One region of the Gracilibacillus sp. HCP3S3_G5_2 genome, then DNA from elsewhere that is predicted to be linked to it. Evidence: riboswitches for the same ligand, from Rfam matches in the RefSeq annotation. Region 1 holds a riboswitch; each other region holds the start of a gene.
What was found. A riboswitch is a leader RNA that binds a small molecule or an ion and turns the genes downstream of it on or off. The one in region 1 is predicted to bind thiamine pyrophosphate.
Positions count from the first base shown of each region.

Region 2: another riboswitch for thiamine pyrophosphate. It lies ahead of tenI (thiazole tautomerase TenI); the one in region 1 lies ahead of tenA (thiaminase II).
Region 3: another riboswitch for thiamine pyrophosphate. It lies ahead of ACTNEP_RS12940 (ECF transporter S component); the one in region 1 lies ahead of tenA (thiaminase II).

Region 1 is NZ_JBQHXU010000012.1:27,862-38,490, reverse strand. It holds gene ACTNEP_RS16625 (ABC transporter ATP-binding protein) at 1-812, opposite strand, end outside; gene thiD (bifunctional hydroxymethylpyrimidine kinase/phosphomethylpyrimidine kinase) at 1,055-1,843, opposite strand; gene ACTNEP_RS16615 (DUF456 domain-containing protein) at 1,879-2,355, opposite strand; gene ACTNEP_RS16610 (type 1 glutamine amidotransferase domain-containing protein) at 2,630-3,154, opposite strand; gene thiE (thiamine phosphate synthase) at 3,215-3,865, opposite strand; gene thiM (hydroxyethylthiazole kinase) at 3,869-4,654, opposite strand; gene thiD (bifunctional hydroxymethylpyrimidine kinase/phosphomethylpyrimidine kinase) at 4,651-5,475, opposite strand; gene tenA (thiaminase II) at 5,468-6,166, opposite strand; TPP riboswitch at 6,270-6,377, opposite strand; gene lepB (signal peptidase I) at 6,425-6,973, opposite strand; gene ACTNEP_RS16580 (CynX/NimT family MFS transporter) at 7,127-8,320, shown strand; gene ACTNEP_RS16575 (hypothetical protein) at 8,417-8,743, shown strand; gene ACTNEP_RS16570 (organic hydroperoxide resistance protein) at 9,112-9,531, opposite strand; gene pflA (pyruvate formate-lyase-activating protein) at 9,631-10,389, opposite strand; gene pflB (formate C-acetyltransferase) at 10,418-10,629, opposite strand, start outside.
Region 2 is NZ_JBQHXU010000001.1:220,933-231,561, reverse strand. It holds gene ACTNEP_RS01175 (hydrolase) at 1-686, opposite strand, end outside; gene ACTNEP_RS01170 (peptidylprolyl isomerase) at 849-1,799, opposite strand; gene ACTNEP_RS01165 (hypothetical protein) at 1,915-2,094, opposite strand; gene ACTNEP_RS01160 (DUF3267 domain-containing protein) at 2,284-2,823, opposite strand; gene ACTNEP_RS01155 (YtxH domain-containing protein) at 3,106-3,471, opposite strand; gene ACTNEP_RS01150 (HIT family protein) at 3,539-3,958, opposite strand; gene ACTNEP_RS01145 (ABC transporter ATP-binding protein) at 4,437-5,183, shown strand; gene ACTNEP_RS01140 (ABC transporter permease) at 5,176-6,393, shown strand; gene ACTNEP_RS01135 (M20 metallopeptidase family protein) at 6,631-7,791, opposite strand; gene ACTNEP_RS01130 (ferritin-like domain-containing protein) at 8,069-8,512, opposite strand; TPP riboswitch at 8,652-8,747, shown strand; gene tenI (thiazole tautomerase TenI) at 8,895-9,512, shown strand; gene thiO (glycine oxidase ThiO) at 9,505-10,617, shown strand.
Region 3 is NZ_JBQHXU010000008.1:84,305-94,933, forward strand. It holds gene ACTNEP_RS12885 (bifunctional aldolase/short-chain dehydrogenase) at 1-391, shown strand, start outside; gene ACTNEP_RS12890 ((Fe-S)-binding protein) at 507-1,232, shown strand; gene ACTNEP_RS12895 (LutB/LldF family L-lactate oxidation iron-sulfur protein) at 1,232-2,665, shown strand; gene ACTNEP_RS12900 (LutC/YkgG family protein) at 2,658-3,362, shown strand; gene cysK (cysteine synthase A) at 3,581-4,495, shown strand; gene ACTNEP_RS12910 (hypothetical protein) at 4,605-4,865, opposite strand; gene ACTNEP_RS12915 (alpha/beta hydrolase) at 4,985-5,764, shown strand; gene ACTNEP_RS12920 (hypothetical protein) at 5,764-5,910, shown strand; gene ACTNEP_RS12925 (YaiI/YqxD family protein) at 5,907-6,350, opposite strand; gene ACTNEP_RS12930 (M20 family metallopeptidase) at 6,452-7,597, shown strand; gene dapA (4-hydroxy-tetrahydrodipicolinate synthase) at 7,651-8,541, opposite strand; lysine riboswitch at 8,683-8,865, opposite strand; TPP riboswitch at 9,013-9,119, shown strand; gene ACTNEP_RS12940 (ECF transporter S component) at 9,274-9,864, shown strand; gene ACTNEP_RS12945 (ABC transporter ATP-binding protein) at 9,866-10,629, shown strand, end outside.

The sequences.
Region 1 (10,629 bases):
ACTACATCTGGCACAGTGCTTTTAGCAATATTTACTTTGAGATAGGATTGTACAGATTGCGTTTCCATGTCAAGTAGGTCACGGAGAATATTCTTCGCTTTATCGATATCATCCACCTCTAGCTTAACAGTGACCTTTTCGTCCTCTGTATTGGTATCCTGCACCTCTTCTACTGTAATTAACTCGCCGTTTTTAATAATACCGATCCGGTCACACATTAACTCTATTTCAGATAATAAATGACTAGATACAATTACTGAAACTTGTTCCTGTTCAGCTAAATTCCTAATATAGCTTCGTATTTCACGTATACCAGCAGGGTCAAGTCCGTTGGTAGGTTCATCTAGTATTAAAATCGAAGGATTATGCAAAAGTGCTTGGGCGATACCTATCCTCTGTCTCATCCCTAAGGAATATCTACCAACTTTTTCATTGATCGCCTTCTCTAACCCCACCAGACGAATCACCTCACGGATCCTTTCATCTGTAATTCCTGGTATCATTCGAGCATAGTGCTTCAGGTTCTTCCACCCTGACAAAAATGGATACATTTCAGGGTTTTCCACAATCGCTCCTATATGGCGAATTGCTTGCTTAAAGTTACTTTTTATACTTATCCCATTTATCTTGATATCACCTGAAGTAATCTTCATTAAGCCTACCATCATGCGAATAGTTGTTGTTTTTCCCGCTCCATTAGGTCCTAAAAAACCAAACACTTCGCCTTGTTTAACCGTAAAATTTAATCCTTTGATAATATGTTTATTTTTTATTGACTTATGTACATCTTGTAATTCCATTGCTGCCGTCATATTGTCCCTCCTTCTCTTATTCCTTATTTATACGTATAAAAGTTGGATTTCGTTTCAAAATCTCTTCATTTTATCTATTATTCTATATAAAATCGAATGTTAATTGATGTAGATGTAACATAAAGAGAAGCAGTTTCATATTACGGACATTTGGTACCATAATAAAAACTACTTCTTTACAGGTTATTTTAGCACGATTCTTTTTTAATTATTATATTACCGCTACTGTAGTGATGGATTGATTATTTTTGCCTAAAGGCTCCATGTCTAACAGACCCTATTCCTCTGCCAAATGAAAGAGCATGTTCAATTGCTGCGTGTACAAACTGTTTACTTGTCCGAATTGCTTGTGTCATTGGTACATTTTTTGCTAATTCTGCTGTTAAACAAGCGGCAAACGTACAACCAGCCCCACTTGTATGGATCGTATCAATCAATGGCAATCGGAATATGGTAAATTCTTGGCCATCATAAAAAATATCCACTGCTTCATCTCCTACTTTACCGGCTTTTAACAAAACGGATTGAGGCTTAAGCTCATATAATGCTTTTGTTGCTTGTTTTAGGTCAGTCCATTCAGACGCAATGTCTCGCTCTAATAATCTTTCTGCTTCTAACCGATTAGGCGTAATGATTGTTGCCTGCGGGATTAGCTGCTCCTTTAATACTTCAATTGCATCATCTGCTAGTAGCTGTGACCCCATTTTGCCTATCATCACTGGATCAATTATTTTATATTGGACAGGGAGATCCTCCAGCATGCTACTGACAGTTTCTATAATGTCCGCCGAAAATAGCATACCTGTTTTAATAGCATCTACACCAACCATTTCTGTTGCAGCGTAAAATTGGGCTTCAATCTCTTCTATCTCTCGGATGAAAATTCCTTGGTTCGTTTTAGAATTATTAGCTACTGTTGCAGTAATAACAGACATTCCATATACATCACGTTCTTGAAACGTCTTTAAATCTGCTTGAATACCAGCACTTCCCTGTGCTGCGGTTCCAGCTATCGTTAATACTCGTTTCATTTGTTAGCACCTCGATGTCTAATCATTTGCTCCCATTAAATGACGATAAAAAACCAAACAATCATGATCAGTTGAATAATAATTTTTGCGAAAGTTCCACTAAGAAAGCCAATTAATGAACCTAGTGCGGCTCTCAGTGCGTCTTTGGGTGTTTTTTTCTGAGTCATTTCCGTTACAACAACTAACAAAAACGGAACAATGATAATACCGAATGGCGGGATGATAAAAGAGCCGATAATTACTCCTAGAGCAGCAATTCGCTCTCCAGCTTTACTTCCACCAAATTTTTTAACAAAATAACTATTTGCAATAATATCAGAAAATATAAGTAGCAAGGTTAAAACACTCATCGCTATCCAGAAGATCCAACCTATATTTTCTGCGGCTAGTGCAATTTGGTATATCAAAAAACCAATCCATATTACTAATACTGACGGTATAATCGGGAAAATAATCCCGGCAAACGCTAATATAAAACATACGACAATCAATATCCACCATATAATATCCATTTACCCTACTCCATTCATGTGTTACTTACCTTTTACCTACTACCTAAGCGCTCTTTATTATAGGAAGATTTGTTGATTAGCTTGTTATTCAACAAATCTTTGCTTGCTCACTGTTGATTTGTTTATTATCTTGGTTTATCAAACAAATCTTTCCCTGCTATCGCATGATTTGTCCATTATCTTGGTTTAACAAAATGCTGCCAGTTTTTTATTCACTACACCTTTTAACTTATAAAAAAATCTTACAGGGAAATCCCTGTAAGATCAAGTTTGTTTATTGATTAGCCAGAATGTCCGCATATGCTTTCATATATGGTGGTAAATCTGGTGGCCTACGGCTGGAAATGATATGGCCATCTGTAACAACCGGCTCATCACTCCATAGTCCACCAGCATTTGTCATATCGTCTTTAATACCTGGTGTGCTAGTTACTTTTTTGCCACGTAAGATACCGGCAGAAATCAACACCCAGCCTGCATGACAAATTTGACCGATCGGCTTTTTCGCCTCATCCATATAACGGACCATTGCTAGCACTTCCGGAAATCTTCTTAATTTGTCAGGCGCCCAGCCACCTGGCACAAGGATACCATCATAATCTTCTGGATTTATATCGGAAAAAGCATAGTCTGATTCGGCAGGAACACCGTATTTTCCAATATATTTTTGATTTGCCTCTTTTCCAACCAGATGTACAGTTGCTCCCTCTTCGCGCAATCGTAAAATAGGGTACCATAGTTCTAAGTCTTCAAAGTCTTCATCAACTAAAGCAATTACTTTTTTGTTTTCAAGACGCACAACATTACCTCCTTCATAGTGATACTGTTAGTGTATCAAACATAAGCATGAAATATCGAATCACAGCTTTTGAGAAAAATAGGTTGCGTGTTTCAAAAACGTTGCTGCTGTGTTCTTTGGATTGGTTGATTGGCTTATTGCTGAAATAACCGATACTCCATCCGCACCAGATCGCATTAGCCTGATCACATGCCCTAATCGGATACCGCCAATCGCCACAATTGGCAGATCACCTACTTTTTCTCTAATTTCTTGTAGGCCTTCTGCCCCGATAGGTTGTTTTGCATCCTCTTTGGTATTCGTGCTGTAGATCGGACCAACCCCAATATAATCTGCACCGTCCTTTTTTGCTTGTACTGCTTCTTGGACATTAGTCGATGATACACCGACAATCCAATCAGCTGGTACTTTTTCCCGTACATTATGGATCGACATATCATCCTGTCCAACATGCACACCATCAGCGTCAATCTCTAACGCTAATTCCACATCATCATTTACTAAAAAAGGTACATGATATTGGTGGCAAAGTTCTTTCATCTGTATGGCTAGTTGTTTTTTTGCCTCTCCCTTAAGTGCACCGTGACCTTTTTCACGAAATTGAAAAAAGGTAACCCCGCCTTGCAGCGCTTCTTCCAGCACGTATAAAGGATTTTCCTTTGTATTATTACTACCGAGTATAAAATAAACTTGCAATAAATCACGTTTCATTTTTTAAAAACCTCTGCTTATCCGTTGTTTCCTGCTAACTTCTTCTCCATCTACTGCAAACAGCTGATCAAGGAATGCTATTTGAAAACTTCCTGGATAAGTATGCATGTCTGCTGCATTTTCGGCTGCCACACCATAAAAACTAATTGCTTCAACCACTGCTTCTACAACGTTATCAGCTACCGCTATGAATGCCGCAATAATGGATGATAACAAGCAGCCTGCACCTGTAACCTTTGTAAGGAGTTGATGTCCATTCGAGATAACTACGTTTGTATCGCTATCCATCACTACATCTTTCTCTCCCGTGATGGCAAGCGGTACCTGTAGTTTATCAAAAGCAAGCTTCGCTAATTGTTGTACATCAAAATCATTTGAACCGTCAACACCGCGAACACGCGCTTCGACTCCTGCCAAGTTGGCAATTTCACCTGCATTCCCTCTAATACAGGCAATCTCTACTTCCTGTAAGATACGTTTACTAGATTCGGTCCGAAATGTTGTAGCACCTGTGCCAACCGGATCTAATACAACAGGTACTCCTGTCTTATTAGCTGCTTTACCTGCTAAGATCATAGCATCTACCTGTTCCACGGTTAGTGTACCAATATTCAATACGAGGGCACTGGCAGCCTGTGCCATTTCTTCTACCTCTTCCTTGGCATTTGCCATTACAGGAGCAGCACCAACAGCATATAAACCGTTCGCTGTAAAGTTCATGACTACTTGATTGGTGATATTATGAATCAGTGGTTGCTGTTGTCGTACTTCTTCAATTAAATGACTCACTTGGAAGCCTCCCTTTTCCCTGGTAAACCTTTTAACCTGTAGCCCCAATGATTGGTCGGACCATAACCATGACCTAATTCCAGCGGGTATTGAATCGCATCTGTTATAAAATCCTTTCCAATCATAACTGCTTCTTGAACTGTTTTACCTTTTGCTAGCTCAGCCGTTATGGCAGCAGAGAAGGTACAACCCGTTCCATGAGTATGTTTCGTCTCAAAACGATCTGCCTCTAGATAGTGAAAATCTTTACCATCATATAAGACATCCACCGCTTCCCCCTCTAAGTGACCGCCTTTTACTACAGCTGCTTTTGCCCCTAAATCAGCGACAATTACTTTCGCTGCTTTTTCTGCGTCTTGATTATTATCAATCTCGAATCCTACCAAAATTTCAGCCTCTGGGACATTTGGTGTTACTACTGTGGCTAGTGGGATCAATGTGTTGCGAATAATCTGTCTTGATGCTTCATCCATTAAGGAGTCACCGCTTTTTGCTACCATTACCGGATCAATCACGTAAGGAATCTCCGTATCTGCTAGTTTTTCAGCTATTAATTTCATCATATCAACAGTAGCTATCATCCCTGTCTTGACTGCTTGCGGTCGAATATCTGTTAACACGGCATCTAATTGTTTTTCAATAAAATCAATACTTAAATGTTGTACATCTTGGACTCCAAGTGTATTTTGCGCTACTACCGAGGTTATAACACTCATTCCATATACTTCACGCTCTTGAAACACTTTCAAATCCGCCTGAATCCCAGCACCACCTGATGGGTCTGTTCCAGCTATTGTAAGTGCTGATGCTATTTTATTCATTTCCGTTCTCCTTTCCAGCTAATGAGAATGGCCATGCCTCTACTTTATAGGCCATCTCCCAAAATAAATATTCCAACTGACAGCTTTTCATAAAAGCTAATTTTGCTTTCTGTTTTTCTTCTTCACCGACTTGTTCTGCCCATTTATCTAGACGTTCACAAAGTTCTGTTGTCACGGAAGCTGTATCTTCTTTTGCATAAAATGTAATCCATTCATAAAATGGATGTTCCTCTGTTGGTTGATACTTATCTTTTAAGTAATGACCGATCTCTAAATATGTCCAAGGGCAAGGTAATAAGGCTGCGATTAATTCACCGATAGTTCCTTGCTGTGCTGTACTTTTCATATGCGCTACATAATGATCAGCTGTCGGTGGCAGCGGATATCCTTGCAATTGATCATAGTCAACTCCGGCCACACGACACAAATTATGGTGTGGATGAATCTCACTATTCAAAACAAAACCGATTTTTTCATAAAAATACGTCATATCTTCTCTTTTACTGCTTTTAGCGATCGCGATACCGTAAATATTCATAAATGCATTAAGGTATTCAAAATCAGCTTTTACATAGTGAATGATCGCTTCTTTGGGCAAGTTCCCCTTTCCAATGCCAACTACAAAAGGGTGGTTGAAAATCCCTTGGTAAACATCCTCTGCCGCTACTCGTAATTCTTGACTAAATCTCATTTCTCCAGCCTCCACTTAAATTTATTTCCATAATAAAAAGCCACTCACAGTAGTGGAGCGGCTTTTTGAAAGTCCATATCAAAAGTAAGGTGCAAGTAGTTCACACCATCCGGCTCCACTTTCCTACGCTGGTGTTAACCAGTTCAGGTTCAAAGGGATCAAGAACTCACTTCTTATCTCAGCCGCTCAAGCAGCACCCCTAGTGGATTTTATTTATGAAGTTATAAACAATTAAACACGGATATAGTAAATTGTCAACTATTTTATAAGACCAAATGACTCAATTGGCCAGATACGCATTTTCACATCTCCGATAACATCCTCTTCATCAATAAAACCAAATTGGCGACTATCTTTACTAACTCTCCGATTATCACCCAGAACAAAAATTTTACCTTCAGGTACACTTTCTCTCCCTGTTAATTCTTGAAGTGTAAAGTCATTTGTCAGCTTCTGTCCTTCCGAAAGCAATGACTTATACTCATCAAGATATGGTTCTTCATAAAGCTCACCATTTATATACAGATGATCATCTCTCACTTCGATTGAGTCACCTGGAAAGCCTATTACTCGCTTTACATAATTATCATTCGAGTCTGGTGCTTTAAAAGCAATCTCGTCAAAGCGATCAATACTACTTATCTTACTCAAGATGATCCGGTCTCCATCTTCTAGATTCGGCATCATTGATTCACCTTTTACCACAGAAGGTGTAATTAAAAAATGCCGACAGAGGAGTACAATGATAACAGCAACTAACAACGCTTTTAACCATGAAAGTAATTCTTTAATGACCTTATTCTCCATTGTAGACCTTCCTTCACCATACTAAAACTAACTTCCACTTGTGTTTAATATATGTTACTCTATTATAATGCAAAATCAATTGCTAGTTACTTACTTATTTTAGCATATTTTAAATGTCAGTTGTTAATTATAACATAGAAACAAGGTGAACAGATGCAAACAAATCAACATTCAACAAAAAGACACTATACTATTCTTTTTATCATAGGAATTATTCTCTTATCTTTCAACTTAAGGCCTGCTATCACCTCTGTGGGGCCGATAATTGGGTTCATCCGTGAAGATCTAGCAATCAGCAATTGGAGTGCCGGCTTTTTAACGAGTCTGCCTCTGATCGCCTTTGCTCTTATGTCACCTATTGCGCCAAGGATAGCCAATCGTACAAGTAATGAAAAAGCATTACTTTATGGCCTTATTACATTATTAATTGGGATTTTGGTTCGCTCCATCACATCCATTATCTTATTATTTGTTGGTACTGTATTAATTGGTATCGGTATTGCAATCATTAACGTGATTTTACCAAGTCTCATTAAAAGTAATTTCCCCGAAAAAATTGGACTGATGACTGGTGTTTATACAACTTCCATGTCTATTTTTGCTGCACTAGCGTCTGGATTAAGTGTACCGTTAACAACTGCTACTGGCCTTGGTTGGACATGGTCACTAGCTAGCTGGGGTATTTTAGTGATTATTGGGATATCTATCTGGCTTATCGCCATGAATAAAGCACCACGTGAAGAAAACCGGCAACTGTATGAACCAAGTACTGTCCAATTATTACGTTCGCCTGTTGCCTGGCAGGTAACACTTTTTATGGGATTACAGTCTTTTTTATTTTATGTAACAATCTCTTGGTTAGCTGAAATACTTATTTCAAATGGGTTTTCAGGGTCAGCTGCAGGGTGGTATGTAGCATACATGCAATTCATTAGTCTTCCGGCTACTTTCTTCACACCTGTTATTGCTGGTAAACTGTCAAATCAGCAGCCGGTCGTGGCCATTTTTGGGTTATCTGGAGTAATTGGATATAGTATGTTATATTTTGAGCCTGGTGTGATCGGAGCTACCATTGCCATTACGCTAATCGGTATGTTGTTAGGAGCTAGCATTAGTTTAGCCTTAGCATTACTAGGCTTAAGAACCTCCAATGCAAGGCAAGCTGCTGAATTATCAGGTATGTCACAATCTTTTGGTTACCTACTAGCGGCAATCGGTCCAATAGCAATTGGACTGAGTTTTGATCTTACAAACAATTGGCAGCCTTCCATTTTAATGATCATCTTTATTACGTTGCTCATGACAGGGTTTGGCTTAGGAGCTAGTAGAAACAAAAAAGTCCTATAATTACTAAAGGATTTTTTAATATAATACATTTACTTGCCTTTACCTAATTGTGTATCAGGAGTATACTTAAATGTATTAGAAATGGAGATGGTTGGTATGAGAAAATTTCTTGTGTTTGTTGTGATGCTGTTAACCATTTCTCCCTTTATTTCACTATCAAGCTATCAATCTCATATATCTTGGATCACTTCAACCATTGATTCAAACGAAAAACTGCATGCAACCTTTCTTTATGATACGGATCATCATGAGTCAAAGGCAGACAATGGCGTTTTACATGCAGACAATGAAATATTAGGGATATTACTGTTATTAATCATTCTTTACACTCTTCATCTAGCTTATGTATCTCGACATTATTTACATGCTGTATTTTTTCAGTCTAATTATCTGATCACATTCCTTCCCCTTTCAAAAACATAATTCAAAGGAGGTATAAAGATGTGGTTCAGATTCTTTATGATTGGCTTGTTTTCTTTTGCAGCAGTCAGTGTTTGGGTTTATCAAGGTATTGAGTTTTTCTTGGCTTTTTCAGATTATTTTAAAAATCGTTCCTAAAGTGGCTATAATCAGCGAGGGTTTTTGGCCCCACTGATCATTAGTGAAACTTATCAAATAATTGACTCGTAGAAAGAGCACGGTGTTTTAATCACCGTGCTCTCTCTTTATTTGTCATCGTGCTAATCGACCGTCCCCCACAAGATAAGTGGAGGATCAGCTGAACTAACACCCTACTATGTATCACTCCCTCAGTGGAGGACGAAAATCCCCTCTAAGGGAAAAGTTTCACTTTATACAGCCTTTGTTTTTAATTCTACGTCAATATTACCTCTAGTTGCTTTGGAGTATGGACAGAAGTCGTGTGCTTGTTTTGCCAATTCTTCTGCTTCTTCCTGTGATACTCCTTTAATTTCTACGTTGAGCACCACACCGATTTTAAATCCACCATCCGCTTCATCTTTTAGTAAACTAACCTCTGCAGTAATAGAAGATTCAATATCTTTCTTTTGTTTGGATGCCATTAAGTTTAATGCACCATCGTAGCATGCAGAATAACCGGCAGCAAATAACTGTTCTGGATTAGAGCCTGTTCCTTCACCGCCACCACCTGGATTTACCAGATCTAAATCAATTAAACCGTCATCTGATTTCACATGACCGTCACGGCCACCTTGTGCAGTTGCTTTGGATGTAAATAATACGTTACTCACTCTATCCACTCCTTTAAATTTAAATTAGAACGTTTACTTGTTCTATATTATTTATTCTACCAATACTATTCCTTTTCCTTCAATTATTAAACATTCTATTTAACTGGAATGGAGAAATTTATTTTTTTGTAAAGCGTTGTTTAATATTTTTTCTGCCTTGAGCACAAGCTCCTGTGATGGTGGCTCTATTCCTTCAAGTGGATAATCTAATCCAAGTTCTTCCCATTTATATATGCCGAGTTTATGGTAAGGTAAGACTTCGATTTTTTCGACATTAGACAATGTCTGGATAAATGCTGATAATCTTTTAAGTGATTCAACATCCTCATTAATCGTTGGCACTAATACATGTCTGATCCATACTGGCACACCTCTTTGATCAAGGTATTGTGCGAATCGTAGAATATGCTGATTGGACATACCTGTTAAGGCTAGATGTTTCGCTAGATCAATATGTTTTAAATCTAATAAAACCAAATCCGTTACTTGTATTAATCTATCGAGCTTTTCCATGTAATATGGTGAGGTGGAAAAGCATGCTCCACAACTATCAATGGTTGTATGAACTCCCAGCTTCTTTAATTCTGTAAAAAGCTCCGTCAAAAAATCGACTTGCAACAAAGGTTCACCACCACTAACCGTTACTCCTCCCCCTGAAGCTTGAAAAAAAGGCAAGTATGATTGAATGTCTGTAACTAATTCTTCTACGCTTATGTTCTTTCCATCGCCTCTCGCCCAAGTATCAGGATTGTGGCAATACTGGCATCTTAATAAGCAGCCTTGCATAAATATGACATACCGTAAACCTGGTCCATCAACCGTACCACAAGTTTCAATAGAATGAATTCTTCCAATCATCATACTCACCTTCTTTGTTTATTTAATCTTACATAGTTTCGTGAAACGTGCGATTAATCACATCAATTTGTTGCTCACGTGTTAGTTTATTAAAATTAACTGCATACCCTGAGACACGAATGGTTAGTTGTGGGTATTTCTCTGGATGCTCCATTGCATCCAATAATGTTTCTCTCTCAAAAACATTGACATTTAGGTGGTGACCTTGTTTCATTGCATAGCCGTCTAACATTCCTGCTA
Region 2 (10,629 bases), on a different contig from region 1:
TTATTAATTAACTGCATGACAGCACGAAAAGGATTATCGGATTGAATGGTTATGTATCTACAAAAACGCATTAGACCGACTGTATGTTTGAGAAGGCCACCTAAATAGTTATGATGGAATCCCTTCGCGGCAGGGCTGATACGAAATCCTTCCCAAAGTCGCTCCATTGCTTTGATGGCAATATCCTGAAATGGTTGTTGTAGTTCATACAGGTAGGCAAACAGTTCATTCCGTAAAGTCTCTATATCTTGCTTCGTATATGCTAAGAGTGTAAATGGATCAATATCGTCCGTACACGGTGTCATTTCATATACGGTAATACTCTTAAAGCCGTTGAATTCATCGACTTGACCACGGATATCAAAAACACCCTTTTGTTCTAAAATAGGTAGCATCATGTCTACTTCACCATTATTATCCCACATCTTCGCGGAAATGGTTCCAGATTGATCACTTAATGTAACTTTGAGAAAAGATTTATTTGTTTTTGTTTTTTTAATTTCATATTCATTAAGTAAAACCCGTGCTGAAACGGGGGTGCCTTTTGTTAATGTGTTTAAATGAACCCCTTGTATCGCTTCTGGTAAGGCTGGGACGGGGAAGTAAGTTGAAAGATTCTGCTTTTGCTGATCAGTTAGCTTATAATCAATCGTAATCATATCATAAAAATATTTCAGTGAATGCATCAGTATCACTTCCAATCTTGTTTAAGTAGTACTTCATTAGGTGAAAGAATTTTGGAAAGCAAGTAACTTATCAATTAGTGAGTACTTGTAATATATAGGATAAGAATAACACAAAACCCCTATCTTCTCATTTGATGGAAGGAAGATAGGGGATGTCTTGTATTATTCAGTTTCTTCTTCAGAATCGTCTTCACTTTCACTATCAGCTTCTTCGTCTGCTGCTGGCTCTTCAGAAGCAGGTTCTTCTGTCGCTACTTCTTCAAATTGGAATAAATCTTCAAATTCTTCAATTTGAACATCAATATTAGCATTTTGGAGAAGGTCCTGAATTTTCGTTTGTAGAGCTACTTGATCAATTTTAGTAGAAGCAATTTCTCTTCTTAATTGATCTTCTATATCTTCTAATGGTTCAACGTCTTCTACTTCTACACGGTCTGTAACTTTAATGACGTGGAAACCATGTGAAGATTGGACAGGCTCACTGATTTCATCAATTTCAAGACCATATGCTGCATCTTCAAATTCAGCAACCATATCACCTGCACCAAATTCACCTAAGTCACCGCCATTTTCAGAACTACCAGGATCTGTAGAGTATTCTTCCGCTAATTCAGCAAAGTCTTCTCCCTCATTTAACTTGTCAATGACTTCATTTGCCGTTTCTTCATCTTCTACAAGAATATGACTAGCAACAAGGTTTGTTTGCATTCTCTCATAACGATTTTGAATTTCTTCGTCAGTAACTTCCACTTCTTCTGTCGCTGCCTTTTCTTGAAGCAGGTTGACACGTAAATCATCACGGAATGCATCTTCATCAGCATAACCGCTTTGGGCTAGTACCATTTCCCATTGCTCACCGTACTGTTCTTTAAATGTTTCAATTTCACTATCTACTTCTTCATCGGACACTTCATATTTATCTTCAAGAATTGTTTCCAGCACCATTTGCTGGAGAACTTGTCCACCATTTGCTGCCTTCAATTCTTCATAAAATTCATCCTTAGTAATATTACCTGATTCTGTTTCCACTACTGTTTCTGAGTCTCCTGAAGAACATGCAGAAAGCGCTATAATGCTTGCTGCGAATGTTGCGGTGATTGCTAATTTTTTCATTTACCTACACACTCCTAATTACTTAAGCTATTTTGTATTCTTGCAATAATATATCATACTTTTGAAGAAAAAAAACAATAAAAAGTAAGATTACAACATTTTTACTTATTTTTTATTATGTATATATAACTTCAACATATGAAGATACAAGTAAAATCGTAATTAAAATATTAATAGTACGAAACACATTTGGTTGTTTTTCTTGTGACATTTCTGTTTGTAGACAAAGTCTCATGGTAAGAGAATTGAATATAAAAAGTGTAAAAAGAGCAAAAATGACAAAAATAAAAAGCATCAAGCTTACCTCCTTATTCTCATGTCACTACTTTAACAAAAAATTTAAGATTTGAACAGTGGTTGTCCTTATAAATTGAAAAATATGTATGTTGTCATTTTATCGGTATGTGGGTTAAATAAGTCAAAAAAACCGCCTGAATAATGCTCGAATATAAAAAAACCCGCTTCCATCATTATTGAAGCGGGCTTAGCGTGGAATGAGAATATCGTAACCTTTACCTTCATTCGATATCACACATTTTTTCGGTGCTTTCCATAGTTGACGTATATAAAGAAAGTCTATATAAGAAAGACTTAAATTAACAGCACCAATTAGCAGAAAATAAGGATAATAAGGTGGGAAAAAGTTACTCATAATAACACATGGTATCGTTATAAGTATTGTTGGTGTCAGTAAGGCCAACAATAAAGTCGGTTTCGTTGTTTTTGTGTGATTACATACATCAAAATTCGGAAAAATTTTCTTCTCTAATCTCCATTTGATTTTTAAATTTTTATTGGTGAATTTTAAAGGTAATATACGCAATGCTTTATGCAATAAAGGTAAAATCATCAATCCAAATAAAAGTGGGATTAAGCCATGATCTTTTACGACAGCATCATTATGAATAAATGTAAAGGGTAAATACAAAAAGATAAAAGATAAAAGTCCAAATAAGAAAGATAAAATAATACTTCGATAAAATCCAAGTTGCTTAAATATATTAATGGAATCCCAACAGTTCACTAGGATCACCCCTTCATACTAAAATCATGTCTTTAAATAACACTACATGACTATAGTATGTTTTACATGAAAAATCAATAGGTTTTATGTATTTTTTTCTTAAATTTTCATTGTGTATATGAGGTATATAAAAAAAGGGCTGACAACCGGTCAGCTCCTCTTTCTGTGGTAAGGAAATATTTACGGATATAGCACCTGAAACGATACGTGTTACTTGCCGAGTGAAGCATGTAAGACAAGTCACACTTACTCATCATTAGGTTCGATCACGTTCGCCCTGTGTCATTCAGATTGTGCTTTTGTTTTTTCTTCTAGTTCCTTTAAACTTTCTTCAATTTGTGTTAAATATTTTTGGATATTTTTTTGATGAGGTTCAACTGTTTTTTTCCATGATTCAATTGACTCTTTTACATCTGCGGATAGATCCTTAATTAAAGCAGCACCTTCTTTGGATGTTTTCGTTATCTGTTCTTTTAAATCTACCCCTTCTGTTCTTAGGTGGTTCATATAACGAATCGCTTCGTCGCTCTTTATTTTCACATCTTCTCTTAATTCTTTTCCTGCTTTTGGTGTAGTTAAAAGTGTAGCAGCAGCGCTTACTAATCCTCCAGCTAAAAACCCGAGTAGTAATGACTTACTATTAATCATTCCGAACACTCCTTTCATATATATAACATTCTCTTTTTTATTTATAATCAAACATTATTTTTAACATTTAAAGGTTAGTTGAAATCTGCGATGCAATATCAGCTAGATCATATTGATTTTCATGTGTACTCCATTTAGGCTTAAAGCCATCTGTTTCGTCATATCTAGGTATCAGGTGCATATGTAAATGGAATACAGATTGCCCAGCAGCTTCTTCATTATTATTGAGTACATTTATACCTACTGGTTGAAAGGATTCTTTTAAGGCATTGGCGATTTTTGGTATGCGTGCAAACACATTTGCCGCTGTAATATCATCTGTTTCATATATGTTTTTGGTATGTTTTTTTGGTATGACTAAGGTATGACCTTTTGTCACTTGACTAATATCTAAAAATGCAAGTACATCTTCATCTTCATATACTTTCGCAGAAGGGATATCACCTGCAACAATTTTACAAAATATACAATCTTCATGCATTGCCATATCGATCGCTCCTTTATATTTCTAAGTCTTTATTCTTATTTTGCAATAATGTCGTATTAAGCGATAGATCTTTAGTAACAAAAGGCGAGGTGAATTTTACCTACTTTTTTGTTTCTTCATGGTATCGCTTAATTTCTATTATACATTATTTTCATTCTACTTTAAATCGCTAAATGTTAAAAAAAGCAGGAGTGCTATAAAACGAAAGATCGTTTATAACACATCCTGCAGAAGGGGAGATGGTTTTGCTTTGCCCTTGAACCGGGGAGGATTCATATGAGCAAAGTACGTGATAATCAAATAAACAATGCTTTGCGACATTGCTCATTACTTTTGAAAGGATCGATATAACACTTTTTCATTACCCCTTCATTTAATAGCTTGCTCCATATTTTTTTCTTTATACAAATAAAATTTGGTATAATGATTAGAAGAATGAATACGTATAAGGAAGTGACTATAGAAAGGACGTTGATCAATGGAGCCTTTATTACATATTAAAGATCTAGAAGGTGGTTACACACATAAGAATGTCTTACATGGTATTTCATTTGATGTACAGCCTAATGAAATTGTAGGACTGATCGGATTAAACGGTGCCGGAAAAAGTACAACAATTAAACATGTGATCGGTTTAATGCAAGCCAAAAAAGGAACTGTTTCGATCAAAGGCAAGACATTTCAAGAATCACCGGAAAGCTACAGACAGCATTTCACCTATATTCCGGAAATGCCTGTTTTATATGATGAATTAACATTAGAAGAGCATTTACGCTTAACGGCAATGGCTTATGAGATACCAGAAGAAGTATATCAGGCACGCATTACCCCATTGTTGAAAGAATTCCGATTAGAAAGGAAGCTAAAACTGTTTCCTATCCATTTTTCCAAAGGGATGAGGCAGAAGGTAATGATTATGTGCGCATTTTTGGTCGAGCCTGATTTATATATTGTGGACGAGCCTTTTGTCGGTTTAGATCCGCTTGGTATTCAATCCTATCTGCAACTGATGGATCAAATGAAAAAGCAGGGTGCTGGTGTATTAATGTCCACTCATATTTTGGCAACAGCGGAGCGTTATTGTGACCGTTTTGTTATTTTGCATGATGGTTTAATCCGTGCAAAAGGAACGTTGGAAGAATTAAGACAAGCCTTTGATCGACCACAGGCGACATTAGATGATCTATATATCCAATTAACGAAGGAAGCCGATCAATATGCTTAATCCCCATCAATTATTTGTTGACCGTTTATCTGCACATATGAAGGAGTTAAGCAGATATTTACGATATATACTCACAGGACATCTTGCGATTGCCATGGTGTTTATTGTCGGTGCTCTGTCTGTTTATTATCAGCAGTTTCTAGAGGATATTCCTGAGTACTTTCCATCTACCTGGGTGATTGCGGTTGTACTAGGTGTGGTTACGGCACACAGTCCGATTCAAACATTGTTAAAGAGGGCAGATATCGTCTTTTTGATCCCAGCAGAATCACAACTGTCAGGATACTTCCTTAGAGCTTTAATCTACAGTTTTGTGACACAGCTTTATTTATTTGTATTAGCAATCGCTGCTGTTGCGCCATTACATATGGCTGTGTTTCCGGAAGACTCGTCGTTCGGTTTATTGTTTGTGGTATTGTTGGTAATAAAAGTTTGGAGTTTAGTGGCAAATTGGTGGATGCTAAGGGTTCGTGACAAAAATACCAGAGCTATCGATAAGCTTGTCCGCTTTTCCTTAATTATTACATTAATTTATTTCTTTCTTATGCAGGAGATAATCTTTTTAGCGATTGTGACTGCTTTGTTAATAGTACTATTTGCTACTAATTATCAAACAGCAAGAAAACAAAGAGCCTTAAATTGGGACTTGTTAATTGAAAGTGACTATATACGGATGCGTGCTTTTTACAGGCTAGCTAATATGTTTACGGAAGTTCCTCATATCGAAACAGAAGTGAAAAAGCGTCATTGGTTGGCACGGCTATTAACGAACACTATTCCATTCCAACAGGATCAGGCTTATTCCTATTTGTATCGTTTAACAACGGTTAGAAGCGGAGAATATTTAGGGATTTATCTAAGGCTAATCGTCATTGGAGGTTTGTTGATTTATTTCGTTCCAAATCCATGGTTCAAGCTTATCTTTTCATTATTGTTTATCTATATGATCTTTTTACAAATAATTCCTTTGTGGAAACATCATGCAACGTTAGTATGGATAGACTTGTATCCAATTGCAGATAACGTGCGTGAACAAGCATTTATTAAATGGATCCAGCAATTGCTGTTTGTTGTCACTTTTGTTTTCACCGTATTTCTGATCATCATTGGTGAATGGATAATGGGCTTATTGTGGATAATTGCTAGTCTAACGTTTATTTTATTAGTGATTCCCAATTATTTGAACAAAAAATTACAGAAAGTAAGCTAGAGGCTAGGTAGAACGATAATCCGAGCAATCTGAGCTAAGCGTAGGCGAAATACGCAGACTTCTGTGGGTCGGCTAACTACGGTCACGTCCTGTGGCCAACGCGACACTTGATCGTCCTGATCTTCGAAAATCCCACGGTAAGCGAAGTATTTTGCCGAAGCGAATGTACTCAGACTTTAATGTTCGGATTTTTCCTATCTAATTACTCTATTTGTCCCAGCCTCGTTCTTAAAATTGTTAAACATTTAGCGTTGCAGCAATCAACGTTTTTGCAGCTATTTTCATTGCTCGCTCATCAAAATCAAACAGAGGGTGATGGTGGGGGACAAAATTATTCTCGATCTGTGCGCCTGTAAAGAAGTATGCACCAGGTTTTTTCTCGAGATAATAGGCGAAATCCTCACCTGCCATGCTTGGAGCAATCATTTCCACTTTCGTCACTTCTTGGACCTGTTTGGCAGCAGTTAAAACCTTTTCAGCATGTTCTGCATGATTGATAACAGGGCTATAGCCAAAGGAGTAATGAAAATCATATGATACATCATAACCAACGCAAGTGCCTTTTGTTACTTTTTCGATTTCCTCTTTGATAAACTGTTGTACGTCAAGATTAAACGTACGGACTGTACCCTCGATTGTTGCTATATCTGGAATTACATTGTATGCATTACCGGCATGGAATTGACCAATTGACACAACGGCCGTTTCCAATGGATCGATACGTCTACTAACGATTTGCTGTAGATTGGTTATAAGTTGTGAGCCAACTACAATTGGATCTTTAGTCTGATGGGGAATGGCGCCGTGACCACCTTTCCCATTGATACGAATAGTGAAGTGATCTGCTGCTGCCATGAAGTTCCCTCGGGCTGTTTGCACGATACCATATGGAGTATTTGTCCAGAGATGTGTACCATAAATGACATCAACATTCTCTAATACACCAGCCTCAATCATAGGCTTAGCACCACCAGGAGCAAGTTCTTCTGCATGCTGATGAATAAATACAATAGTACCAGTGAGGTCTTCCTGATGCTTTTTTAAAACCTTTGCAACTGCAAGTAATGTTGCAGTGTGACCATCGTGACCACATGCATGCATTACACCATCAATTTTTGATCTGTATGGGAGTTCTTTTTGATCTTGAATTGGTAGAGCATCAAAATCAGCACGCAATGCAACCGTTTTACCGGGCTTAGCACCTTTTAAAGTAGCAACAACACCATTGCCTCCGACATTTGCTTGATACGGAATATCTAGTATTCTATATTGTTCTTGAATAAATGCGGCTGTTTTGTATTCTTGAAAGGAAAGCTCGGGATATTGGTGTAAGAACCTGCGCATTTCCACCATTTCATCATATAAAGCATCAATTTCCGTAAATAAATTGTCCCTCATACCCTCACCCCATAAAAATTTTATTTCCATTATATCATAGATTAGTAGTCTATCCTTATTGTGAGAATGACTGGAAGCAGTAGGAGAAAATAAAAAACAACTACCAAAGGATTTTGGAAGTTGTTTTCTCGCATCTAGAAAAGGGAGGTGAGAGCTTATCACGTGCTAATCATCTTTTACTCCAAGCTTCACACTAACACAAGGAGCTAAGGATATACATTCTGTTCGTTTCGCTAATGATCCGTAGAGAAAAAGATTCACCGATCATCGTTTCACTTTATTGAAAGCTCTTGTCTGACAAAAGTCGTTCTGTTTCTTCCTTATGATTCGTTTCATCTGCAATAATATCCTCTAACTTTACGACAAGTTCTGTTAAGCCAAGTTCATCTGCTTGTTGTTTTCTTTTTTCATAGCGTTCAATAGTTTCTTTTTCGGCTTGATAAGTAGCTTCTAACATCGCTTTGACGTCTGTTAATTGTTCGACTTTCGCTGGGGTTGTTGTTGGTGTACCACCTAGTGTTTTGATCTTATCCGATAAGTATAAAGCATGTCCTATTTCGTCATTTATTTCATCTTCGAAAAATGGTTTTAAGAAGGAACGATATAGACCAGATACAACTGATGCGTGATACGTATACATAATTGTTGCAGCATATTCATTTGCTAGGTCTTCGTTTAATCCATCAATTAGAGCCTGTAATTTTTCTTGATCTTGTCCCATTCTATCCAACATCCTTTCATTTTCATTTTCCATTATATATCTACCCTTAGAGAAGAATAATAAACATATAAATGAGATTATTTTGGTTGGCGAAATTTGTATCATATGTTATCCTTTTCCTGTAAGTAAAAATTATATGTAAGAACACTAGGGGAGCCATTTGGCTGAGACGAAATTCGGACCCTTTGAACCTGATCTGGTTAACACCAGCGGAGGGAAGTGGTAGGAAAAGCAATGATCAAGTAGCTTTTAATACATACCACTCATCCATGCTGGATGGGTGGTTTTTTATGTGAATAAAGGATCATGCAATAAGTCTAGTATAATATCGACTCGACTAAACTTTTCTTCATCACTACCTCTACAAAAGGAGTATTAATTAATGGAAGGACTTCACCTTATTACAAATGGCAGAGCAACAGAAGAACATCTACAGCTAGTAGCAGAGAATATCGATCAGATTGATTTTATTCACCTTCGCGAAAAGACCAAAACAGCAAAAGAGATTCTGACAATGATTGGTTTTTTGCAAAAAGCTGGCGTTCCGGCAGATCGAATCATAGTTAATGACCGTATAGATGTCGCATGGGTTAGCAAGTGCATGGGAGTTCAACTGGCATATCACAGTATTCCGGTCGCTAAAGTAAAAAAGTCATTCCCGGGACTCCGTATAGGTAAGTCTATTCATTCTCTAAAAGAAGCGATAGATTACGAACAAGATGGTGCAGATTTTCTACTATATGGTCATGTTTTTTCGAGTAACTCTAAACCGGGGATAGAGCCAAGGGGGATTACTACCTTAACGGAAGTAGTGAACAATGTTTCCACTCCTATTATTGCCATTGGTGGAATGACAGAACGAAATATTAGCGATGTACTAAAAGCTGGGGCAAGAGGTGTAGCGGTTATGTCAGGAGTATGGGATGCCGAAGATCCAGCTCAAGCATTGAAGAATTATCGTAAAGTGTTCGAGATAAGGAGGGAGGAACAAATTGAATAATCGATATGATCAAATCATTGTCGGTGGAGGAGTTATGGGGGCTTCGATTGCCTATGAATTGAGTAAAAGAGGTTATCAGACTCTGCTGTTAGAAGAAAATACTATTGCTGCTGAAGCCTCTAGTGCAGCTGCCGGTATGTTAGGCGTACAAATGGAATTTGAAAAGGATTCCCCTTTATTTCAATTTGCCAAAGAAAGCAGGCGATTATTTCCTGCTTTAGCGGAGGAGTTGCAAGATAAAAGTGGTGTGGACATTCAGTTCATTGAAAAAGGTGCAATTAAACTTGCCTACCATCAGCATGAAATAGATAAGTTAACCAAAATAGCTGAATTTCAAACACAGCAAGGTGCAGAAGCTAGGATAATTCCACCAACAAGTTTACCGGAAAAAGAAATTGCTTCCAATTTTTATGCTGCACTTTATTGTCCGAAAGAAGGTCAAGTATCCGCACCCCACTTAACAAAAGCATTTGCAAAATCTGCATTACATTATGGTGCCGTCATAAAGGAACAGACAAGGGTCCAAAAGATAGTAGTGGAAAATGGAAAAGTGACCGGCGTGAAGACGGTAGAGAAGGTGTATAACGCAGACTGTATTATAGTGAGTGGTGGATTTAAGAGCTCTTATTTTTTCCCATATATTAATCAGCTAACACCTGTAAAAGGGGAGTGTCTGTCCGTAAAAACAGATAAGCCACTTATTCAATCAACCATTTTTACGGAGGATTGTTATCTCGTTCCGAAAAGAGGGAATCGAATGATCATCGGTGCTACATCAAAACCGAATCAGACGGATAAAAATGTGAAGGTGAAAAGTGTGCTACATTTGTTATCTCGTGCTCAACAAATTGTACCAGCATTAAATGAGGCAACAATAGAAAAGGCTTGGGCTGGTATACGTCCCTTAACAAAAGACGGCTTTCCATATTTAGGGGAAGTGCCAGATGTACGAGGACTATTTGTAGCTACAGGGCATTATCGCAATGGCATCTTGCTCGCACCGCAAACGTCCAAATTTATGTCGGATCTTGTGGAAGGAAAACAAGTTAATCAAGCATATTTGGATGCGTTTTTCTTAAATAGAGAACGTCTAATGACTTTATAAAAGAGGAGGAGT
Region 3 (10,629 bases), on a different contig from region 1:
CATGGTATTTATCGGCTCAAAAAATTCGATTTATGCTGGAAAAAATGCTGCAGCATATAGTACGGCAAAGGCAGCAGAAGTACACTTAGCTCGTACCATTGCAGCGGATGGAGGTCCACTTGGGATTAGGGTAAACTCTGTATTACCTGATGCCGTTATTAGAGGATCAAAGATTTGGGATTCATCTTGGAAAAAGGAACGTGCCTCTTCTTATGGTATCGGAACAGACGATTTAGAAGAACATTACCGTAAGCGTACGATCTTAAATGTTAATATCTTACCAGAGGATATTGCCGAATCTATTGCTTTTCTTGCTTCATCTAAAGCAGCAAAAACAACAGGTTGTATGGTAACAGTAGATGGTGGAGTAGCAGCAGCATTTACTAGATAATGATAGATAATGGATAAACTCTCTGCATGAGGGTTTATCCATTCTACTATATGAAGGAAACATGATAGAATGATAGAAAGAGTTATGCTGATGTTCCTAAAAGGAGAGTAAAAACATGAAAGTATCATTTTTTGTTACATGTTTAGGAGATATGTTTTATGTCAATGCCGGGAAAGCAGCAGTTGAATTATTAGAACATCTCGGCTGTGAAGTCGACTTTCCGAAAGCGCAAACATGCTGTGGTCAGCCTGCCTATAACAGTGGTTATCATAAAGAAACACTAGAAGTAGCGAAGCATTTAGTAGAAACATTTGAGGATGCTGAATATGTAGTAGGCATTTCAGGCTCTTGTGTTTACATGATTCATGAGTATGTGCACTTATTCGAAGACGGTTCTGATTGGCAAAAACGTGCGATCGAATTGAAAGAAAAGACATATGAATTAACGCAATTCATCGTCGATATTCTTGGAGTAGAAGATGTAGGAGCAAATTATGATGGAGTAGCCACATATCATACATCATGCCATATGACAAGACTATTAGGTGTAAAAGAAGCACCATTCCGGTTATTGGAGAACGTGAAAGGATTGCAATTGATTGATTTACCAAATCGCCATGATTGTTGTGGATTTGGGGGAACATTTTCAGTGAAAATGAGTGATATTTCGGAACAAATGGTAGATGAAAAGGTAGAACATATAGAAGAAACGAAAGCGAATCTTTTATTAGGGGCGGATGGTAGTTGTTTAATGAATATTGGTGGACGACTGTCAAGGAATGGTAGCCCTGTCGAGGTAAAGCATATTGCTGAAATTTTAAATAGCAGAGGTGACGGATAATGCCGATGCAAATTGGAGAGAAAAACTTTAAGAAAAGAGTAACAAAAGGCCTTGAAGATGACTTCATGCGTGGAGCTGTTCGTTCTGCTCAAGGAAGGTTACAGGATAAAAGAGCCACAGCAGCAGAAGAACTAGGTGACTGGGAAGATTGGCGCACCCTAGGTTCTGAAATAAGAAACCACACGATTGAACATTTGGACTATTATTTACACCAATTAAGTGAAAAAGTAGCTGAACTAGGTGGCCATGTCTTTTTTGCAGAAACTGGAGAAGAGGCAAATGAATACATTCAGAAAATAGCAAAAGAAAAAAATGCAAAGAAAATTGCCAAGTCGAAATCGATGGTAACCGAAGAAATCTCCATGAATCAAGCACTAGAAGAGATTGGTTGTGAAGTAATTGAAACAGATTTAGGTGAATATATTCTGCAAATTGATGATCATGATCCTCCATCCCATATTGTGGCACCAGCACTTCATAAAAATAAAGAACAAATTCGCGACGTATTTAAGGAGAAATTAGCTTACTTAAAATCAGAAAAACCGGAAGAATTGGCGTTGTTTGCACGAGAAAAATTACGCGAAGAATTTCTAACAGCTGATATAGGGATTACGGGCTGTAATTTCGCTGTGGCGGAATCTGGTTCGTTTGCTTTGGTTACAAATGAAGGGAATGCCCGTATGGTGTCTACACTACCCAAAACACAGATTACTGTAATGGGGATGGAAAGAATTGTGCCGGGATGGGAAGAACTTGATATTGTTGTCAGTCTGTTAACGAGAGCAGCCGTTGGCCAAAAATTAACCAGTTATATTACTGCATTGACTGGTCCTAAACAGTTAGAAGAAGCAGATGGACCAGAAGAGTTCCATTTAGTGATTGTTGATAATGGAAGATCAAAAATATTGGGGACGGAGTTCCAGGAGGCATTGCATTGCATTCGTTGTGCGGCGTGTATTAATGTATGTCCAGTTTATCGGCATGTCGGAGGGCATGCATATGGCTCGATTTATCCTGGTCCAATCGGTGCTGTACTATCACCATTATTATCCGATTATGATGAATACAAAGAATTACCTTATGCTTCATCTTTATGTGGAGCTTGTACCGAGGTATGTCCTGTAAAAATCCCCCTTCATGAACAATTGATTTTGCATAGAAGGAAAATTGTCGAGGATGAGAAAAAATCAACACTGTCAGAACGTGTCGTCATGCGAGGGTTTGAACAGCTTATGAACTCAGACAATCTCTATCGCACGGCAACAAAAATGGCCCCACTTATAACAACGCCATTTGCTAAAAACCATTTAATAACTAAAGGGCCAGGGCCATTAAAGCATTGGACACATGCAAGAGATTTTCCTCAGCCTGCTAATGAACGTTTTCGTGATTGGTTTGAAAATCGCGAGAAACGAGGTGAAAAAAATGCCTAAAGGAAATATTATGAACCGTGATTCCTTTTTAACCAATATCCGTGAAAAAATAGGGGGAATTGCTGCTGATAAACCCGTGGAAAAACCTACATGGTCCGTAGCACCCCAGAAAAAGGTCTTAGACGGATATGACAAAGATCAATTAATCAGTGTTCTAAGAAAACAATGTAAAGAGATTCACACTGATTTCTATCAAACACCATTACTAACCTTAACGGAAACAATTACAAAAGTGTTGAAGGAATACGCATCAGAGACCATTGTTTATGCCGATGATCCGAGATTTGAGCGTGCTAACATCGAAGGCTACTTGCAAAATTTACATGCTTATAAGTGGGACCATACTGATCGGGAAGGTTCCATTAGAATTGCGGAAAAGGCTGATGTAGGGATTACATTCAGTGATATTACCCTAGCAGAATCTGGTACGGTTGTATTATTCAATAATCAAGGACAAGGGCGTTCTGTCAGCCTTTTACCAGCCAATTACATTGCCATTATTCCGAAGTCAACCATTGTTAAAAGAATGACCCAGGCAACCGATTATATACATGCTCAAGTGGAAAAAGGAGAAGATATTGCCTCTTGCATTAATTTTATTACCGGTCCGAGCAATAGTGCCGACATTGAAATGAATCTAGTAGTAGGCGTTCATGGTCCAATCCGAGCAGCCTATATTGTTGTAAATGACTTGTAACATCTTAAAAGGCCGAAAATCATGTTCGGATGGAATAGCCAGTGTCCGAAGCGAAATGGTTGATTCGCCATTGACTAATAATCAGTTGTAATAAGTACACATTGGATAAGTGGGGTATATACTTGATGATTCCCTACTAGTTTTAGGCTAACGGGTTGTCTTTATATGGGGTTCCTTGCTATGATAGAGAAAGATGTTGTAGGAAGGGGCAGACAGAGATGAAAGTCTATCAGAATATGACGGAGTTGATTGGAAATACTCCTTTAGTTAAATTAAATCGTATGGTACCTGAAGGTGCTGCAGAAATTTATGTGAAGCTGGAAATATTTAATCCGTCTAAAAGTGTGAAAGACAGAGCCGCTTTTAATATGATTGTGGAGGCTGAAAAGGCCGGTCTACTGAAAGAAAATTCCACTATTATTGAACCAACAAGTGGAAATACTGGTATCGGCCTTGCACAGACTTGTGCAGCAAGAGGTTATAAAGCTATTTTGGTTATGCCAGATAACATGACACAAGAACGTATCAATATTTTAAAAGCATATGGTGCCAAAGTAGTTCTAACTCCAAGTTCTGAAAAGATGCCTGGAGCAATCAAAAAGGCAAAAGAATTAGTCGAAGAAATACCAAATAGCTTTATGCCCCAGCAATTTGAAAACAAAGCAAATCCGGATATACACCGGAAAACAACAGCTCTCGAAATATTAGCGCAAATGAATAATGACTTGGATGGTTTTGTTGCAACTGCCGGTACGGGTGGAACCATTTCAGGTACAGGTGAAGCATTAAAACAAATGTTGCCGAGCCTGCATATAGCTGTTGTCGAACCGAAAGGATCGCCTGTATTATCTGGCGGGAAGCCAGGTAAACATAAATTAGTGGGGACTAGTCCTGGGTTTATTCCAGCTACTTTAAATACTTCGATTTATGATGAAATTATTCAGATTGCTGACGACGATGCTATCCATACATTTAAACGTCTTGTTGCAGAGGAAGGAATATTTGTTGGTCCCTCAGCAGGTGCAGCTGTTTTTGCAGCTATTAAAGTAGCAAAAAAACTTGGATCAGGTAAAAAGGTGGTCTGTATCGCTCCAGATACTGGGGAACGATATTTAAGTATGCATTTATTCTAAATATTAATAAAGAAAGAAGAGATCAGTAAAATCTGATCTCTTTGTTTCGAAAATAAACGATATGAGTGAAATACGTGCCTAAGTTGGCAATCATTTAGTCATTCATATGTTAGAATGGTCCAAAATAAGGTCCTGGTCCATATGGTCCCGGTGGAAATGGAGGTCCATACGGAGGGTAATCATAATAATGCGGGTATGGAGGGTATGGATATGGACCCGGGCCTCCAGCGAGTTCGCTTCCTAAATAACCTAAACCAAAACCTAGTAAACCTGCCCCTAACGGTCCAATAGGTCCGAACAACCTTTCTTGCGGATGTTGTTGTGGATGGCGAAACTGTTGAGGTGCCATCGGATAGTGGTGATGATGCATAAGCATTCCCCTTCCTTGTGTAATCTCATCACTTGATAGTAGCCTATGCAGTAATTGTTATTTGGGATAGGATATTCACCTATTTTTAAGAAAATAATTTATAAAAGGTGGTCAGTTGATTGAAAATAATTGCAAAAGATAAGATAAATTGGCAAGATTCATTTTTACATGAAGACATTCCTAGTATTACACCATATATTACAAGAGATAATCCGGAAGCACCAATTATTCTCGTTATACCAGGTGGAGGGTATAGTCATCGTGCTTATCATGAAGGAGAACCTGTTGCAAAATGGTTCAATCAAAATGGGCTACATGCATGTGTATTAAGATATCAAGTAGCACCAATTTCACAACAAGAAACGATTGAGCAGGCACAAAAAGCGATACAATTGCTGAAAGCTAAAAGAAAGGAATGGGGGTTGACTGGTAAAAATAAAGTGGGAGTATTAGGCTTTTCCGCTGGTGGTCATCTTGCTGCAGTCGTAAGTAACTATTATAATAAACAGAATAATTATTCATCCAGACCAGATTTTCATATTTTATGTTATCCAGTGATTACGATGGGACAATATACGCATGAGGGCAGCAGAACGAATTTACTTGGTGAAAATCCTGATGAAGCATTGATTGCTCACTATTCTTGTGAGAAAATGATACATAAAGATACGCCAATTGCGTTTATTTGGTCGACAGCCAATGACCAATCTGTCCTATCACTTAATAGTTTAAAGTATGCCGAAGCACTGCAACGGCATCATATTCCTTATGAACTACATATCTATCAAGATGGCAGACATGGCTTGGGGCTTGCTGAAGAACATCCTCAAACAAAGGATTGGAAACATGCATGCTTACGCTGGATAAGCGCTTATGTTACAGAAAGTAGGGAAGTTTGATGACAAAAGTAAAAATGCTCGTTCAGTCCACCTATAATAAAGAATTATTGCGGGCAGGGAAAATCTATGAGATCAATGATGAGACAGCGAAACGATGGCAGATTAGTCGAATTGCTGAAATTATTGAGGAAGAAAAGGAAAATTAATTTTGTTCCAACAGCTTGCGCAGCTTCAAACGGAAGCTGTTTTTTTGTTCTTCTGTTATTTTTTTTGGTCCTTTTGTTCGCAGTCCTGCTTTTCTAGCTTTCGCATTTACATGTCGTTCTTGTAACATTCGGTTTATTTTATCTTTTGAATAGGTAAAACCAAGGTGATGCATAACATGGCAGTCTTTCTCTAGACAGAGTGCAGCAAGTCCATAATCCTGGGTAATCACTAGATCATCAGGTCTGATCATTTGGACGATACGGTAATCAACTGCATCAGCTCCATCATCTACATATTTTACTTTCACATGCTCTGGCGTTTCTTTCATCGAAAAATGACTATAACTTTTTACTACTACGACATCGATTTGAAAAGCTTTAGTTTCTTCGATAACAATATCTGTGACAGGACAAGCGTCAGCATCTACATATATTTTCATTAAACACACTCCACCCTAAGATCGTAATTATGAATAGTATAGCAAAATCGACAAGGTTATAGTATGATTTTCTTAGTCTATATAGAAAGTTAGTGAAATAAATGAGAAGTTATTTAGAAGGACAGTATGACCAAATGCTGAAAATGCTAGAACAGTTAGTCAATATCGATAGTTGTTCTTACGACAAAGCTGGAGTCGATAAAGTCGGAGCTATCATGAAACAATATTATCAAGCAATAGACTTTGTAGTAGGTGAAGTGAAACAGAAGAAATATGGTAATCATTTGATACTAAGAAGAAAGAATGTGGATATCTCCAAACCAACTATTTTAATTCTTACTCACATGGATACCGTATTTGAAAAAGGAACAGCTAGTGAAAGACCTTTCCATATTAATGCGAATAAAGCATATGGACCAGGTGTAATCGATATGAAAGCTAGTCTTGTTTCCGTGTATTATGCAATGAAAGCATTGCTAGTAAATAACAATAGTTCGGTCGATCAAGTCGAAATATTACTGACAAGTGATGAAGAAATAGGTTCTCCAACCTCTCGAGAACTAATCGAAAAACATGCTCAAAATAAAAAATATGCATTAGTAATGGAACCAGCTCGTAAAAACGGAGCAATCGTCTCAGCAAGAAGAGGAAAAGGGCTTTATAAATTAGAGGTGATTGGAAAAGCGGCACATTCTGGCATTGAGCCTGAAAAAGGAAGAAGTGCGATTGAGGAATTAGCACACAAAATTATTCAATTATATGATATTACCGATGAAGAAGAGGGCATCCATGTTAATGTAGGCTTAATTGAAGGGGGCACATCAGTCAATACTATCTCTGATCATGCGACAGCAGAAGTAGATGTACGTTTTAGAACACAGGAGCAAGCGGAAGAAATTAAAGAACAAATAGCTACAATTATAGCGAGTACGGAAGTGGACGGAACCAAAGTCAAAATAGAAGGTGGCATTAATCGCCCGCCGATGGAAAAAACGGAACAAACAGAAAAACTGTTACGTATTATTAAACGAGTCGGGGATGAATTAGATATTTTTATTAAAGATACCGAAACTGGTGGAGGGTCAGATGCCTCTTTTACTTCAGCATTAGGCATACCTACAGTCGATGGACTTGGCCCTGTTGGTGGACGGGCACACAGAGAAAGCGAATATCTTGAGTTAGAATCATTCGTCCCAAGAACACTACTTCTCGCTCATGTAATTGCCGAATTAGCAAAATCGTATTGAATCATTTTATATACTAAAAATGCAGTTCACTCTACTAGTGAACTGCATTTTGCCTATCCAACATCATAATTTTCTCGCAAAAAATGTACCTGGTGTCTTAATAATTGTTTTTCTTCATCATTTAAAGGTATTAGCGGTAATCGAACTCCTCCGACGTCCAGCCCGTTCATTCCTAGAGCAGCTTTTACAGGTGTTGGACTTGGTGCCATAAACATCGATTGCATGATTGGCAGCAAGAAATGATGTAGTTCCTGTGCTCTTCGAATATCACCGTTTTGACAAGCCATAACCATTTCATTCATTTCATTCCCGACAATATGCGAAGCGACAGAAACAATTCCATCAGCTCCAATAGCTACAGCTGGAAGTGTTAAACTATCATCGCCACTGTAAAGAGAAAAGTTTTCGTCAGTGTCACGAATTATTTTCGTCATCGCCTCAAGGTTTCCGCTAGCCTCTTTCACGGATACGATGTTAACTATTTTTGACAGTTCAATAATCGTTTCAGGACTGATATCTACACCTGTTCTTCCTGGAACATTATATAACATCACAGGTAGGTTAGTAGATTGCGCAATTGCTTGAAAGTGCTGAAAGAGACCGTCTTGTGATGGTTTATTATAATAAGGCGCCACAAGCATAATTCCATCTACACCAATTAATTCTGCTTTTTTTGTCAACTCGATAGTTTCACGTGTATTATTTGATCCAGTTCCAGCTATAACTGGTACGCGACCATTAACCGTTTTAACAGCATATTTAACCAAGGAAATTCTTTCTTCTTTTGATAAAGTAGGAGATTCACCCGTTGTTCCCGCTACAATTAATGCATCTGTTCCATTTTGTAATAAGTAGTTAATTAATCTTTCCGTTTTTCCGTAATCAATGTCCCCATTTTGATCAAAAGGAGTTACCATTGCTGTTAGTACACGTCCAAAGTTCATAATATATCCACCTCTATTCAAAGATTTAAAACAATTTGATGATATTTTCATTGAATAGAGGGTATCTCATCGCCTACAACAAATAAAAGATGCAACAATGAGGGTATCACTGTTGCATCTTGAATTCACATTAGGTTCGATGCGTGAGATAGCCCTCCATATAGTTCTTCACTATATGACAGCCCTGCATTTATTCAATGAAGGACCAGTAAAATAAGCAGATGCATACTTAGATTACTTCGGCAAATTCCCCTTTCCATAGTCTTCACAGACAGCATCAGTCTCCAACTATGTACTAATGGTTTTTGCACCTCTATTCTCACTTCAATAAAAATTGAAGCAAAATATTTAATTGTTTTACGTTGGTACCAACTATACCAAAAAATATCGATGGATGCAATCCGATTTATAAAAAAATCTTGACAATATGGAAAAATTTGATATGATGAAGTCGAATTAAATAGTATAAACACATTCCACTAGGGGTGTCTTGTAAAGACTGAGATTAAAGTATTACTTTAAGACCCTTAGAACCTGATCTGGTTAATACCAGCGTAGGGAAGTGGCAAATATCTTATATAGTGATACCTTTATATGGATAAATATAGCCACTATCTCTACGAATGTATGGATAGTGGCTATTTGTGTGTTTAAAGGAGGGGTACTTAGCGATAAGATAGACTGATACTACAAGAAAATATTAATTTATCCTAAAAGGAAAGAGGTGCGAACATGAAAAAAACGTTAACATTAACCGATATTTTAATTACAATTGTCATCGCATTTATTTTTAGTGTTATTTATAAGATTTGGGGACCATTATACAGTGTTGTAGGGGTGTTGGGCTTACACATTGATCAATTAATTTATGGTATGTGGTTTATGGCAGCGACTGTTGCTTTTCTCATTATTCGTAAGCCTGGTGTTGCTTTATTAGCGGAACTTGCAGCTGCACAAGGAGAATTTTTGTTTGGTGGCCAATGGGGGATATCCTTGTTGTTATATGGTCTTGTCCAAGGAATAGGTTGTGAACTCATATTTGCCATGTATCGATACAAGAGTTACCGATTATATGTAGTTTGCTTGGCAGCAGTAGGGGCTGCCATTGGATCGCTTATACTAGATGTATATTATGGCTATATCGATTCATTAGCTGCTTGGAATCTTATGTTATTAATAGTGAATAGAGTAATAGGCTCTATCTTGATTACAGGTTTTTTTGCTTACTATCTAGTAAAAGCATTAGATAAAACCGGAGTAACAAAGGCAATTCGCCCAATTTCTGAAGATGATTATAAAATATTGGATGATGAGGTAAAATAATATGTTAGAGGTTAAAAATCTGCGAGCTAAATATCCGAATACAGCATCTTTATTATTTAAAAATTTATCTTTATCCATAAAAGAAGGGGAAAAAGTATTACTTGTTGGTCCATCAGGTTCAGGGAAATCCACCTTACTTCAGATATTGGCTGGTTTAATACCAGATGTGATAGAAGTGCCGATTAAAGCAGATAAACTTACGATCTCCGCATCATACGGGATGGTTTTTCAAGATCCGGATACGCAATTCTGTATGCCTTATGTAGATGAAGAGATAGCCTTTGTTCTAGAAAACCGATATAAGCCTCAACAAGAGATGAAGGAGTTAATTAGATATTATTTAGAACAAGTTGGTTTACAATTAGATGATCCACACACTTCTATTCATCAATTATCCGGTGGAATGAAACAACGTCTGGCGATAGCATCTGTATTAGCGTTGGAACCTGAAGTGTTGTTTCTTGATGAACCAACAGCTATGCTCGACCAACTAGGTACAAAGCAAGTTTGGGATACATTGAAGGAAGTAGCAGAGAATAAAACGGTTGTGATAGTTGAGCATAAAATCGAACATGTATTACCATTAGTTGATCGAGTGATCATAATGGACGATATTGGTCAAATAGTCGCTGATGGTGACCCAAACGTAATCTTTAATCAATTTAAAGCAAGGCTATATCAATACGGGGTATGGTATCCACACATTTGGGATGACTATGTACGTCAGCTTCCTGCTAGCTGCAATGAAGTTATGAAGAATCAACC